Regions from separate parts of the Nocardioides sp. BGA-UO-ETr-FS32 genome, predicted to be linked through region 1. Evidence: riboswitches for the same ligand, from Rfam matches in the RefSeq annotation. Region 1 holds a riboswitch; the other holds the start of a gene.

Evidence for each region. A riboswitch is a leader RNA that binds a small molecule or an ion and turns the genes downstream of it on or off. The one in region 1 is predicted to bind thiamine pyrophosphate.
Region 2: linked by a shared signal. The riboswitch ahead of AC57BS_RS21245 (thiamine phosphate synthase) and the one ahead of AC57BS_RS20580 (thiamine ABC transporter substrate-binding protein) in region 1 are both predicted to bind thiamine pyrophosphate.

What each region holds. Positions count from the first base shown of each region.
Region 1 covers NZ_JCAQOX010000017.1:75,464-82,314, reverse strand. The annotation lists gene AC57BS_RS20605 (3'-5' exonuclease) at 1-88, opposite strand, end outside; gene AC57BS_RS20600 (putative nucleotidyltransferase substrate binding domain-containing protein) at 85-1,959, opposite strand; gene AC57BS_RS20595 (hypothetical protein) at 2,019-2,666, opposite strand; gene AC57BS_RS20590 (GNAT family N-acetyltransferase) at 2,731-3,171, opposite strand; gene AC57BS_RS20585 (alpha/beta hydrolase) at 3,168-4,070, opposite strand; TPP riboswitch at 4,113-4,222, shown strand; gene AC57BS_RS20580 (thiamine ABC transporter substrate-binding protein) at 4,212-5,312, shown strand; gene AC57BS_RS20575 (ABC transporter permease) at 5,309-6,851, shown strand, end outside.
Region 2 covers NZ_JCAQOX010000017.1:216,768-223,618, forward strand. The annotation lists gene AC57BS_RS21235 (sugar ABC transporter ATP-binding protein) at 1-803, opposite strand, end outside; gene AC57BS_RS21240 (helix-turn-helix domain-containing protein) at 947-1,675, opposite strand; TPP riboswitch at 1,778-1,887, shown strand; gene AC57BS_RS21245 (thiamine phosphate synthase) at 1,882-2,475, shown strand; gene AC57BS_RS21250 (FAD-dependent oxidoreductase) at 2,475-3,488, shown strand; gene thiS (sulfur carrier protein ThiS) at 3,479-3,667, shown strand; gene AC57BS_RS21260 (thiazole synthase) at 3,676-4,440, shown strand; gene AC57BS_RS21265 (thiamine phosphate synthase) at 4,437-5,000, shown strand; gene thiD (bifunctional hydroxymethylpyrimidine kinase/phosphomethylpyrimidine kinase) at 4,994-5,815, shown strand; gene thiC (phosphomethylpyrimidine synthase ThiC) at 5,812-6,851, shown strand, end outside.

The sequences.
Region 1 (6,851 bases):
GGTCGCGGGCCGGGGAGAGCCCGGTGGTCTCGAGGTCCACTGCCAGCAGGGGCAGCCGGTCGAGCGGGGTCCGGTCGTCGGGCGTCACGTCAGCTCGCGGACGGGATAGCGCTGCGCGATGGCGCCCTGGGCGGACCTGATGACGCCGAACGCCGCCCTGAGGTGGCGCTGCTCGAAGTGGCTGAGCGACGACGGGTCGACCCAGTTGTCGGCCGGTGTCCCGGCGCCGACCTGCTCGACCTGGTGCCGCAGCCGCAGGTGCGCCAGGAACTCCCACGCGTCGCGCAGGTCGGCTCCGAGCGTCGGGCTGACGAGGCCGGCGGCGACGGCGTCCTCGAGCCGGGCGAGGGTCGACATCTCCTGCGACCCGCACGCCAGCCCGTGCAGGCGGGCGATCTCGACGATGGTGTTGATGCCGCCCCGCTTCACGTCGAGCGTGTCGCGGTGCTCGCCGGACCGGTCCACGACCAGGCCGCGGAAGAAGCCGAGCGGCGTGTGGTGCGACGCCGCGGCGGCGGCCAGGTGGGCCAGGAAGATCGGCGCGCCCTTGGCTGCCCGGCGCTGGTCGGCGACCAGCTCGGCGGTCAGGTCCGGGTCGCCGTACTGGTGCCGCAGGTCGAAGAACACGCTGGCCTCGAGGATCGCCTCCGGGGTGGGGGTGCCGACCCAGCGCGCCACGTGGCCGCGCCAGGTGACCAGGGGCTGGCGCCACCTGGGGTTCGTGGCCATCTTGTCGCCGCGGCACCGGGGGTAGCCGACGGCCTCCAGGCCGCCCGTGACGAGCTCGGCGAGCTCGCCGAACCAGGGCCCGTGCTCGTCGGGCCGGTAGTCGTCGTGCAGCAGCAGGGCATGGTCCTGGTCGGGGGCGAGGGCCTGCTCGAAGCGGGCCCGGGAGCCCAGGGTCAGCCAGGCGTACGGCACCGGTGGCGCGCCGAGCTCGGCCTCGGCGAGCGCGATGACCTGCTGCTCGATCGCGTCCCCGACGGTGGTGACGACGCGACCGGCGTCGTGGGCCGACGTGCCCTGCCGGACGAGCCCGGCGACCACTCGCTGCAGACGGGTCGCCAGCTCCGCGATCGTAGCGACGTCAGGGGCCTTGGCGATGTCGCCGACGAGGAACACCGGGTTGGCCTGCTGGAGCCGGAGCAGGTCGGTGGCCGTGACCATGCCGGCAGGTCGTCCGTCGTCGACCACGGGAAGGTGGTGGATGTTGCGGCGCACCAGCTCGAGCAGCGCCTCGAGGGCAGGGGAGTCGGGGCGGGTGGTCGCCGGGTCCGGCGTCATCACCGCGGACACGGGACCAGCCGGGTCCACGGCGGCGGCCAGGACCCGGGTGCGCAGGTCGCGGTCCGTCAGGATGCCGACGAGGGCCTCGCCGTCGGTGACCAGCACCGAGGAGATCCGCTCGGCCGACATCAACCGGGCAGCCTCCAGGACGGAGGCGTCGGCACGGATGCTGACCGGCGCCCGGCTCACCAGGTCGCGCACCGTGCTGGACAGCATCGACCGCTCCGGGCCGGTCACCTCCCGTCGTTGCCGGGCGACGGCTTCGCGCAGCCGTCCGGCGCGGTGCTCGAAGAAGGACGCGAAGTCGGCGTGCTGCCCGCGGAGCTGGTCGAACAGGTCGGCCGGGCAGGCCAGGACCAGGGTGTCCTCGATCGCGTGGACGGTGACCGGCTGCGGCGACCCGGTCGCCAGCGCGGCGCCGCCGATGCAGGTGCCGGCGGCGCCCCGCTCGACCAGCTCGCCGTCGCGGGCGCGCAGCTCGACGGCCCCCGACCTCACCACCAGCAGCTCCACCGGGGTGGTGCCCTCGGCCAGCACCACGGTCCCGCGGCGGTGGTAGCCGATGCTCAGCCGCGGCGGGATCGACTCGAGGACCGCGGCCGGGAGGGAGTCGAACGGTGCGTGGGCCACGAGGAAGTCCCGGATCTCCGCGAGCTCGACGTTGAGGGGCACCGACCCATCATGACGACCGGCACGGTCTGGTGCTGGCTATTGCTGCGACGTTCGAGCGGTCACTCCTCCTCCAGGTGCGGGTCGGCCAGGAGGTACTGCGTCAGCGGACCCTGGTGCTCGCGGTCGTGGTGGCGCACCGGCTCAGGGACCATGCGTCCCTCGGCGGCGTCCCAGAAGCTGTCGACCCGACGGGCCACCGCGCGGGCGATCCGGCCGACCTCCCCCCGGTGCGGGATCCACGGGTGCGGCCGCGTGGGGGAGGCCAGCTCGGCGTGGTGGAGCACCATGCCCAGGTCCCGGGGGTCGTCCGGCTCCGCGTCGAGCAGGGCTGCGGCAAGCCGTCGCTCCAGGTCGCACACCAACGCGAACTCGTGACGCACGTCCTGCCAGATGGGCGGCCACGGCCGTCCGACCGCGAACGTGGAGCCGTACAGCTTGGCCTTCACCTGGGCCAGGGACTCCTCGTAGGAGCGGCTGGCGGCCAGGAACTCGTGGGCGAGGTCGTGACCACCGGGGAGGTGGCGAACGAGTGGCGCGATCGCGTCGACCATGGCGGCGTTGTGCCGGCTGGCCGCTGCCAGGAACGTGTCGATGGCGGTGTAGTGGTCGCGGGGGTGGCGCACGTCGGGTCGTGCGTCGGCGGCCAGGGCCAGGCGGTGTGCGAGGTCGTGGTGGATGCTCTCTAGATCGTGGGCGAGGGTGATCACGGCGGTCATCTCCTTCGGAAGCCGTGTCACTCCAGTCTCGCTCGTCCCGGCCCCAGCGCAAGGCCTAGAGGATCTCTGCCGGCCGACGCATCGGCACGTGCATGATGCCGTCCTCGTCGAACTCGGGCCCGGTCACCGCGAAGCCGTACGCCTCGTAGAACCCCGTCAGCTCGGTTTGGGCGTCGAGGCGCACCTCGCGGCTGCCGCACAGCGCCATCGCCTCGTCCATCATCAGCGCCGCGAGCCTGCGTCCCCGGGCGGCCGGCGCGACCACGACCCGGCCGATCCGTGCGGCGTCGCCGTCGTCGAGCACGCGGAGGGTGCCCAGCACCGAGCCGTCGTCGTCGAGCAGCACGACGTGGCGGGTGGTCTCCTCGAGGTCGCGGCCGTCGAGGTCGGGATAGGGGCAGTCCTGCTCCACGACGAACACCTGCTGCCGCAGCCGCCACACGCCGTACGCCGTGCGCGCCGGCAGGTCGTCGACGCCGGCGACGAGCACCCTCACCGGACGAACTCCACGACCTGGTCGAACGCCCGCCGTGCCTCGGGGGCGATCGGCAGCAGCCCGTAGACGTGGATGAGGTCGGCCTCCTCGACCCACGTGAGGTCCCAGCCAGCCTCGGCCGCGCGCCGCGCGAGCAGGCGGCACCCCGGAGCCAGCAGGTCGCGGGTGCCGTAGAGCATGAGGGTGCGCGGCAGGCCGGCGAGGTCGGCGAGGGCGGGGGAGACCTCGGGACGGCCCAGGTCGTCGGGCGAGCCGGCCCACCACCCTGCGTACGCCTCGACCTTGCCGATGAACAGCCACGGGTCGATCGCGTCGGCGGCCCTCGTCTCCTCTGCCGTCGAGGTGGTCAGGTCGACCCACGGCGCGTGGAGCACCAGGTGGGTCGCGGGCACCAGCCCGCGGTCTCGCACGGAGAGCGCCAGGGCGAGCGCGAGGCCACCGCCGGCCGAGTCGCCGGCCAGCACCACGCCGCCCGGTTCGGTGGTCCAGCGGGCCAGGTCGTCGACGAGCGCGTCGTGGGAGTCGCGCCAGGTGTGCTCGGGGGCGAGGGGGTAGTCGGGCAGCACGACCCGGGCGCCGATCGCGGACGCCAGCCGGGTCGCGTAGCGCACGTGGAAGGCGTCGATCGGCGCCATGTAGCCGCCGCCGTGCACGTAGTAGAGCGTCCGCGTCGCCGGCCGGTCCCGCGGCGTCAGGACGTGGCACGGGAAGCCGAGGTCGGTCACCGCGTGCTCCCACCGCTTCGCGAAGTCCGGCACGGCGCGCGTCGGCAGCGACCGGTCGAGGGTGCGGTGCCACGCCTCGACCCGGGCCCGCTCCTCCGGCTCGCTCCCGATCTCCTGCGCGCGGCGCAGCCGCGGGACAAGCGTGGCCAGGAGGTCGTGGCGGCGGCTCGGCATGGACGCAGCGTAGGGGCCCGCGGGGACGGCGCTAGGCTGAGGGACAGAAGACAGGGGAGCACGCGCAGGCGTGCTGAGAGTGCGGACCAGCCGCAGACCCTCCGAACCTGATCCGGTTAGCACCGGCGCAAGGGAGTCCAGATGAAGCACGTACGCGTCCGCGCTGCCCTGACCGCGGGGGCCGCCACCGCGGCGACCCTGCTGCTGGGCAGCTGCAGCCTCGCAGGTGGGGGCGACGGTCCGACCGCGACCGAGCCGTCGACCTCGTCGGCAGAGCCGGGGGACACCGGCGAGCCCGGTGGCACCGTCGTCCTCGCCACCCACGAGTCGTTCACGCTGCCCAAGAAGCTGGTGCGGGCGTTCGAGGAGGAGTCCGGCTACACGCTCGAGGTCCGCGCCGCCGGCGACGCCGGCACGCTGGCCACCAAGCTCAGCCTCACCGCCGACAACCCGATCGCCGACGCGGCCTTCGGGATCGACAACACCTTCGCCTCGCGGCCTCTGGGCGAGGGCGCGTTCGCGGAGGTGACCACCACGGCGACCCCGCCGGAGGAGTACGTCCTCGCCGAGGGCGGCGACAAGCTCGTGCCGATCGACTCCGCGAGCGTCTGCGTCAACGTCGACACCGACTGGTTCGACGCCGAGGGCCTCGCACCGCCGGAGACCCTCGACGACCTCACCGACCCGGCGTACGCCGACCTGATGGTGACCCCCGGCGCCTCGACGAGCAGCCCCGGCATGGCCTTCTTCCTCGCCACCGTCGCGGCCTACGGCGACGACTGGCAGGACTACTGGACCGACCTGCTGGCCAACGGCGCCAAGGTCGTCGACGGGTGGGAGGACGCCTACTACGGTGACTTCACCGCCGGGTCCGAGCAGGGCACCCGCCCGATCGTGGTCTCCTACGACTCCTCCCCGGCCTTCACCGTCGCCGACGGCCGCACCACCACCGCGGCACTGCTCGACACCTGCTTCCGCCAGGTCGAGTACGCCGGGGTGCTCGCGGGTGCCGACAACCCCGAGGGCGCCGCGGCGCTCGTCGACTGGATGCTGACCGACGAGGTGCAGAGCGCGCTCCCGGAGTCGATGTACGTCTTCCCGGTCATGCCGGGCGCGACCGTCCCCGACGACTGGGCCGAGTTCGCCCCCCAGCCCACCGACCCCTTCGAGGTCTCCCCCGACGAGATCGCCGCCAACCGCGAGCAGTGGCTGACCGAGTGGACCGACGTCATCTCCAGGTGAGGCGGGTCCTCGCCCTCCTCGCGCTGGCCGCCGGGCCGGTGCTGGTGCTCGGCGTGCTGTTCGTCCTGCCGGTGACCGGCATGGTCGCCGAGGGGTTCGTCGTCGACGGCCGGTTCGCGCCCGGGGCGGTGCTCGACGTCCTCGCCCGGTCGCGCGTGCGCCGGGTCGCGTGGTTCACCGTGTGGACCTCCGGCACCGCGACGCTGCTCGCCGTCGTGCTCGGCCTGCCCGCGGCGTACGCCCTCCACCGGCTCGCGCTGCCGGGCCGCGCGGCGGTGCGGGCGGCGCTGCTCGTGCCGTTCGTGCTGCCGACCGTCGTCGTGGGCGTCGCGTTCCGGCAGCTGCTGGGCGAGGGCGGCCCGCTCGGATTCCTCGGCCTCGACGGGACGCCGGTCGCGATCGTGGCCGGACTGGTGTTCTTCAACGTCGCCGTCGTGGTGCGGACCGTCGGGGCGGCGTGGGAGTCGCTCGACCCCCGCCCCGGGCAGGCGGCCGCCGCGCTCGGCGCGTCCCCGTGGCAGGTGCTCCGCACGGTCACCCTGCCGGCGCTGCGCCCGGCGATCGTCGGCGCCGCCAGCATCGTCTTCCTCTTCTGCGCGACGGCGTTCGGCATCGTGCTCACCCTCGGCGGCGTCCGCTACGCGACGGTCGAGACCGAGATCTACCTGCTGACCACGACGATCTTCGACCTGCAGGCGGCGGCGGCGCTGTCGGTGCTGCAGATCGTGGTGGTCGTCGGCCTGCTCGCCCTCGCCGCGCGGCTGCGCGCGACGCCCGACCCGACGGCCCAGCGCACCGTGTCGCCCGCGCGGGCCGTACGCCGCTCCGACGCGCCCGTCGTCGTCGCCACGCTGCTGGTGCTCGGGGCGATGCTCCTGCCGATCCTCACGCTGGTGCTCGGCTCGCTCGCGGTGGGGGACGGCTGGGGCCTCGACAACTACCGCGCGCTCACGACCGTCGGCGACAACCAGGCGCTGCTGGTGCCGGTCACCGCCGCGCTGGCGACCAGCCTGCGGACCGCCGTCGACGCGACCTGGATGGCGCTGCTGGTCGGCGTGATGGTGTCGGTGATCGTCACGCGGCGCTCGCACTCGGTCGCCGAGCGGCGGGTCCGCTCCACCCTCGACGGCTTCTTCATGCTGCCGCTCGGCGTCAGCGCGGTGACCCTCGGCTTCGGCTTCCTCATCACCCTCGACCGGCCGCCGCTCGACCTGCGCGACTCGCCGCTGCTGGTGCCGATGGCGCAGGCCCTGGTCGCGCTGCCGCTCGTGGTGCGCACGCTCGCCCCGGTCCTCGGCGGCATCGACGACCGCCAGCGGCAGGCCGCTGCCTCGCTCGGCGCGTCCGCCTGGCGCACCCTGCTCACCGTAGACCTGCCGGTCGTGTGGAAGCCGATGCTCGCCGCCAGCGGCTTCGCGTTCGCCGCCTCGCTCGGGGAGTTCGGGGCGACGTCCTTCCTCGCCCGCGACGAGAGCCTGACGCTGCCGGTCGTGATCTTCCGGCTGATCGGCCACCCGGGCGAGATGAACTACGGCATGG
Region 2 (6,851 bases), 140 kb from region 1:
GCGGACAGGACGACGGCGCCGGGGTTGCTCTCCCGGACCACGCCGAGGTCCTGCTTGAGCTCGCGGCCCACCATCTTGTCGACGAGGCCGTCGGGGGTGGTGTCCGCGATGTCCGCCGTGTCGATGTGCCGGCCGTCGCGGAGCACGGTGACGCGCTCGCAGATGGCGAAGATCTCGGGCAGCCGGTGCGAGATGTAGACGATCGCCAGGCCACCTCGGGCCAGCCGCTGCAGCATCTCGAGCAGGTAGTCGGTCTCGGCGGGGGTCAGCGTGGCGGTGGGCTCGTCCAGGATGAGCACTCGCGGCTTGCGGGCCACGGCGCGGGCGATCTCGATGAACTGGCGCAGGGACACCGAGAGCCGCGAGACCGGCTCGTCGAGGTCGATCGAGACACCGATCTCCTCGAGCGCCGCCCCGGCGTAGCGCTGCATCTCCTTGCGGCTGATCGCGCCGCCACGGGTCGGGAACGCGCCGAGCATGATGTTCTCCGCGACGGTCATCTCCGGCACGAGGCTGAGCTCCTGGTGGACCAGGGCGATCCCGGCGTCGAGCGCGGCGCGGGTGCCGCCCTCGAGGGGCTGTCCGTCGACCAGGACGGTGCCCTCGGTGGGCTCCAGGATCCCGGCGAGGATGCGCATCAGGGTCGACTTGCCGGCGCCGTTCTCACCGACGAGCGCGTAGATCTCTCCCGCGCGCACCGAGACGCTCACGCCGTCGAGTGCGACCGCGCCGCCGAACCGCTTGACGATCGAGTCGGCCTCGATCACCACGGGCCCGACCGTTGAGGACTGGTCGTCGCTCACGCCGTGCTCCTTCCGTTTGGAACGTTGAGTGACCACTGTCATGTGGTAGACGTCACAAACGAAGAACGTACACTAGGAGTGCACGCTAGGGAACCCCTAAAGAGAACACTTCTGATCAAACGTTCTCTCTGACAGAACAGAGATCAATGACCGCGCCGGCCGCCGTCGAGCGAGAGGTGGCCGTCCTCGGCGGACTCGGCGCCCGACCGGGGTGAGTCGAGGATGAACCACACCGCGCGGACCTCCTCGGGCGTGCTGTTCCAGAACCGGTGCGGGACGACGGAGTCGAAGGCGATCGAGTCGCCCGCGTGCAGCACCGTGGTCTCGAAGCCCACCTGGACGGTGAGGCTGCCCGACACGACGAGGCCGTACTCGCGACTGGAGTGCTGGATGAAGTCGATCGTGCGGCCGCCGCCCTCCGGAGCGGGCGGATAGACCACCTCGATGAACTCGGCACCGTTCTCCGGTCGCGGCGTGAGCCGCTCCCACCGCGTCCCTCCGGCCAGCGGGAGGGTCGGACGCTCGGGTGCTCGCAGGACGATCCCGCCCGACACCAGGGGGTCGAACGTGCCGTGCCTGCCCGTGCCGGGGCTCGTCCCGGCCGCGGACGGGTCCGACGCCGACGGCACCTCGGCAACGGGTGACACGTCGTCGAACAGGCTGTCCATGGAGATCTCGAGCTCGCTGACCACGTTGTAGAGGGCCCGGACGCTGAACGACGCCAGGCCCCTCTCGACCTGGGAGACGTGGCTGGCGGACACCTCCACGCGACGCGCGAGCTCGCGGACGCTGATCCCAGCTGCCTCACGTGCCGTACGGATGCGGTCCCCGATCGCGATCCACTCGGCGGTCGATGCCTGGTTCTCTGTCACGTCTGCACCCTCTGGCCTGTTCTCACTCAATGCACGGTCAGTGTGCACACACCATACGCGCGAACGAGGACTGTGCACACCGACGACCTCTGCTAGCGTCACCGCCGTCCACACGGGAGTCCGCGGAAGCGGGCTGAGAGGGAGCTGGAACCGCTCCGACCGTCGTACCTGATCCGGGTCATGCCGGCGAAGGAAGTGAGTTCCCCATGGCTCTGCCACGCATGTTCTGCCTGGTCTCCTCGACCGACGACCTGTCCCTGCTGTCCGAGCTCGCCGAGGTCGGGGTCGAGGGCTTCCAGGTCCGCGACAAGGACGTCACCACGCGCGAGCTCGTCGAGCTGACCCGCGTCGTGCAGGCGGCCGTACGCCCCGCCGGCGCGATGGTCGTGGTCGACGACCGGCTCGACGTGGCGCTCGCGACCGGCGCCGACGGCGTGCACCTCGGCACCGAGGACCTGCCCGTCGAGCTCGCGACGCGGGCGGCACCGCACCTGGTCGTCGGCGCGACCTGCCGCGACCGGGCGGACGTCGAGCGTGCCGCGGCGGCCGGGGCGGCGTACGCCGGCTTCGGTCCGGTGTTCGCGACCTCGAGCAAGGCGGGCCTGCCGGACCCCCTGGGACCTGCCGCGGTCACCGCCGCCGGCGGCGTGCTGCCGCTGGTGGCCATCGGCGGGATCTCCGCCGGCCGGGTGGCGGAGGTCCTCGACGCAGGGGCCTACGGCGTCGCGGCGCTGGGCGCCATCTGGCGCGAACCCGATCCGCTCCGGGCAGCGAAGGAGCTGGTGCGGGAGCTCGGCTGATGCGCGTGCACGTCCTCGGTGCCGGCATCGTCGGGCTCGCCTGTGCCGAGGAGCTCGTGGCCCGCGGCCACGACGTCACGGTCGTCGACCCGGCACCCGGCAGCGGTGCGTCGGCCGTCGCGGCCGGGATGCTGTCGCCGGGCGGGGAGGCCTGGTACGGCGAGCCGGACGTCCACCGGCTGGGTGTCGCGAGCGCGCGCCTGTGGCCGGCGTACGCCGCGCGGCTGGGCGTGCCGCTGCACGACCGCGGGACCCTGCTGGTGGGCCACCACGCGGCGGACCGGCACGACGTCGAGCGGCAGGCCGAGGTGCTGGCAACCCTGGGCGTCGACGTCGACGTGCTCACGTCCGCGCAGGTCCGCCGGCTCGAGCCGGCGCTGGGTCGGGTCGCCGGTGGCCTCGCGCTCCGCGACCGTGCCGTCGATCCGCGGGCCGTGGTCACCGCGCTGCTCCGGCGTCTCGGCGAGCGGGTCCACGCCCGCTCCCCGCTCGGCGACGCGGACGCCCTCGTCGTCGCCACCGGCTCCCGCCTCCCGGCGCCGTGGACGACGCTCGTGCGAGGCGTACGCGGGGAGGTCGTCCGGCTCCGGACCGACGACCCGCCGCGTCACGTCGTGCGTGGCTGGGTGGGCGGCGAGCCGGTCTACGTGGTGCCACGGTCCGGCGGCGAGGTGGTCGTCGGCGCGACCGTCGAGGAGCACGACACCGACCCCGTGCCGACGGCCGGCGGCGTGGTGCGGCTGCTGCGGGCGGCGCGCGTCCTGCTGCCGTCGCTCGACCGGGCGGAGCTGCTGGCCTGCGAGGCCCGCGACCGGCCGGCGACCCCGGACCACCTGCCGCTGGTCGGGCCCACCGGCGACCCCGGGACCTTCCTGGCTGCCGGCCACTTCCGCCACGGAGTGCTCCTCGCTCCCCTCACCGCACGGCTCCTCGCCGACGCGGTCGACGGGGCCGACCCCGATCCCGCCGTCGACCCCCGACGGCTCGACCCTGGAGGACCGCAGTGCACCTGACCCTCAACGGCGCCGCCCACGTCGCCGACGTCACCACCCTGCTCGAGCTCGTCGGGCCTATCCCCGACGGCCACGCCGTCGCGGTCAACCACGAGGTCGTGCCCCGCGCCGAGCACGGCACCCGGCTGCTGGTCGACGGCGACGTCGTCGACGTGGTGACGGCGGTGGCCGGCGGATGACCTCTCCGATGACCGGTCTGGTGATCGCCGGCCGGACCCTGTCGTCCCGGCTCTTCCTCGGCACGGGCGGGCTCCCGCGCCCCGACCTCGTCGCGCCGGTCCTGGATGCGGCGCGGCCCGGTCTGGTGACGGTCAGCGTGCGGCGTACGTCGAGCTCCGCGCCCGGCGGTCTGCTGGCGCAGCTGGTCGAGGCCGGGATCCCGGTCCTGCCCAACACGGCCGGCTGCCTGTCGGCGCGTGAGGCCGTGACGACCGCCGAGCTGGCCCGGGAGGCGCTGGGCACCGACTGGGTGAAGCTCGAGGTGATCGGCGACGAGACCAGCCTGCTGCCCGACGCCGTCGAGCTGGTCGAGGCCGCCGCCGAGCTCGTGGCACGGGGCTTCACGGTGCTGCCCTACGCCACCGCCGACCCGGTGCTCGCCCGCCGCCTCGCCGACGTCGGCTGCGCGGCGGTGATGCCGCTGGGGTCCCCGATCGGCTCCGGGCTGGGCATCCTCGACCCGTACGCCATCGAGGCCGTCGTGGCAGCCGTCGACGTACCGGTCGTCCTCGACGCGGGGATCGGCACCGCCTCCGATGCGGCGCTGGCGATGGAGCTCGGCTGCGACGCGGTCCTCGCCGCCACGGCGGTGACGCGCGCGGCGGACCCGGTCGCGATGGCCCGAGCGCTCCGCCTGGCCGTCGAGGCCGGGGCTGCCGCTCGGGGAGCGGGCCGGGTCCCGCGCCGTACGACCGCGCGCTCGGCCAGCCCGCTCGCGGGGAGGATCGCGTGATCCCCCGGCTGGTCCTGCTGACCGACCGGTCGCAGCTGAGGCTCGGCCGCGGCCTCGTCCGCACGGTGCGGGAGTGCGTCGACGCCGGTCTGGCGGCGGTGGTGGTGCGCGAGCACGACCTCGAGCCCGGTCAGCGGCAGGCCCTTGTCGCCGACCTCGCGGCGATCGACGGGCTCACCGTGATCTCCTCGCGGATCCCCGACGACTCCGCCGACGGCCTGCACGTCGCGGCCCACCAGCCCGCCCCCGCCGAGGGCTGCTGGGGCAGGTCGTGCCACTCCCGCGCCGACGTCACCGGGGCGGCCGAGCAGGGCGCGTCCTGGGTGACCCTGTCGCCGTACGCCGCCAGCGCCAGCAAGCCGGGGCACGGCCCCGCGCTCCCGGCATCAGCCTTCGCAGGGCACCCGCTGCCGGTGCTCGCCCTGGCCGGGGTCGACGCCGCCAACGCGGCATCCGCCGTCGCGGCCGGCGCCCACGGAGTCGCGGTGATGGGAGCGGTGATGCGGGCCGCCGACCCGGCCGCCGTCGTCGCCGACCTGCTGCGGGACCTCCCGTGCTGACCCCGCCCGTGGTGCTGGCCGTGGCCGGCACCGACAGCGGCGGTGCCGCGGGACTCGCTGCCGACCTGGCGACGATCGGGCACCTCGGCTGCCACGCCGCCTGCACCGTCACGGCGGTGACCGCGCAGGACACCACCGGCGTCCACGCGATCCACGAGCTGCCCGTCGAGGCCGTCGCGCAGCAGCTGGACGCGGTCCTCGGCGACCTCCCGGTCGCGGTCGTGAAGACCGGGATGCTCGGCACGCCCGACGTCGTCCGCCTGGTCACCGACCGGCTCGGCCACCTCCCCGTCGTGGTGGACCCGGTCCTCGCCGCCACCAGCGGCGCGGTGCTCGGCGACCGCGGCGTCGCGGCGGCGTACGTCGACCACCTGCTCCCGGCGGCGCTGGTCGCCACGCCCAACCTCGACGAGGCCCGCACCCTCGCGGGTCGCGACGGTCCCGCGCCCGAGCTGGCCGCGCGGCTCGCCGACCTCGGCTGCGCGGTGGTGCTGACCGGCGGCCCCGAGTGGCGCCCCGGGTCGCCCGCCGCGACGTGCACCGACTGGTTGTGCGAGCCCGGAGCCGCCGCGACGGCGCTGCGGCACCGGGCCGTCGCCACCACCGCCGACCACGGCACCGGGTGCACCTACGCCAGCGCGCTCGCCGCGCGGATCGCCCACGGCGACGCCCTCACCGACGCCGCCCGCACCGCGGCGGCGTACGTCTCGGGCCGTCTTTCAGACAGCAGCGGCTGGCGGCTCGGGCGCGGCCGCGGCCCCGTCTCCCACCTGTCCCCCACCCTCTCCCCCCACCTCCAGGAGGAACCCGCATGACCGTCCACCCCGCCCACGAGCGCGTGCTCACCGGCCCCCTCGGCGTGCCGGTCACGCGCGTCCGGCTGACCAACGGCGAGACCTTCGACCGCTACTGCACCTCCGGCCCGGGCTCCGACCCGGCGACCGGCCTGGCCCCGTTGCGCGGCGAGTGGATCGCCGCCCGCGACGACACCGAGGAGTACGCCGGACGCGCGACCGAGCTGCTCGACAACGGCCGCTCCGCCGTACGCCGCGGCAGCGCACGGGAGGAGTGGCCGGGCAGCCGCCGTCCGCCGCTCCGGACGCGCGCCGGCCGCATCGTCACCCAGCTCCACTACGCCCGCCAGGGGATCGTCACGCCGGAGATGGAGTACGTCGCCGCGCGCGAGGGCTGCGACGTCGAGCTGGTGCGCAGCGAGGTCGCCGCCGGGCGGGCGATCATCCCCGCCAACGTCAACCACCCCGAGAGCGAGCCGATGGTCATCGGTCGCCGCTTCCTGGTGAAGGTCAACGCCAACATCGGCAACTCCGCCGTGACTTCCTCGATCGCCGAGGAGGTCGACAAGCTCACCTGGGCGACGACCTGGGGCGCGGACACCGTCATGGACCTCTCCACCGGCGAGGACATCCACACCACGCGCGAGTGGATCCTGCGCAGCTCGCCCGTCCCGATCGGCACCGTCCCGCTCTACCAGGCGCTGGAGAAGGTCGGCGGCGAGGCGGACCGGCTCACGTGGGAGGTGTTCCGCGACACCGTGGTCGAGCAGTGCGAGCAGGGCGTCGACTACATGACGATCCACGCCGGCGTGCTGCTGCGACACGTGCCGCTCACGGCCCGGCGGGTCACCGGGATCGTGTCCCGTGGCGGGTCGATCATGGCCGGCTGGTGCCTGGCGCACCACGAGGAGAACTTCCTCTTCACCCACTTCGACGAGCTGTGCGAGATCTTCGCGGCCTACGACGTCGCGTTCTCCCTCGGCGACGGCCTGCGCCCCGGCAGCGTCGCCGACGCCAACGACGCGGCCCAGCTCGCGGAGCTGCGCACCCTCGCCGA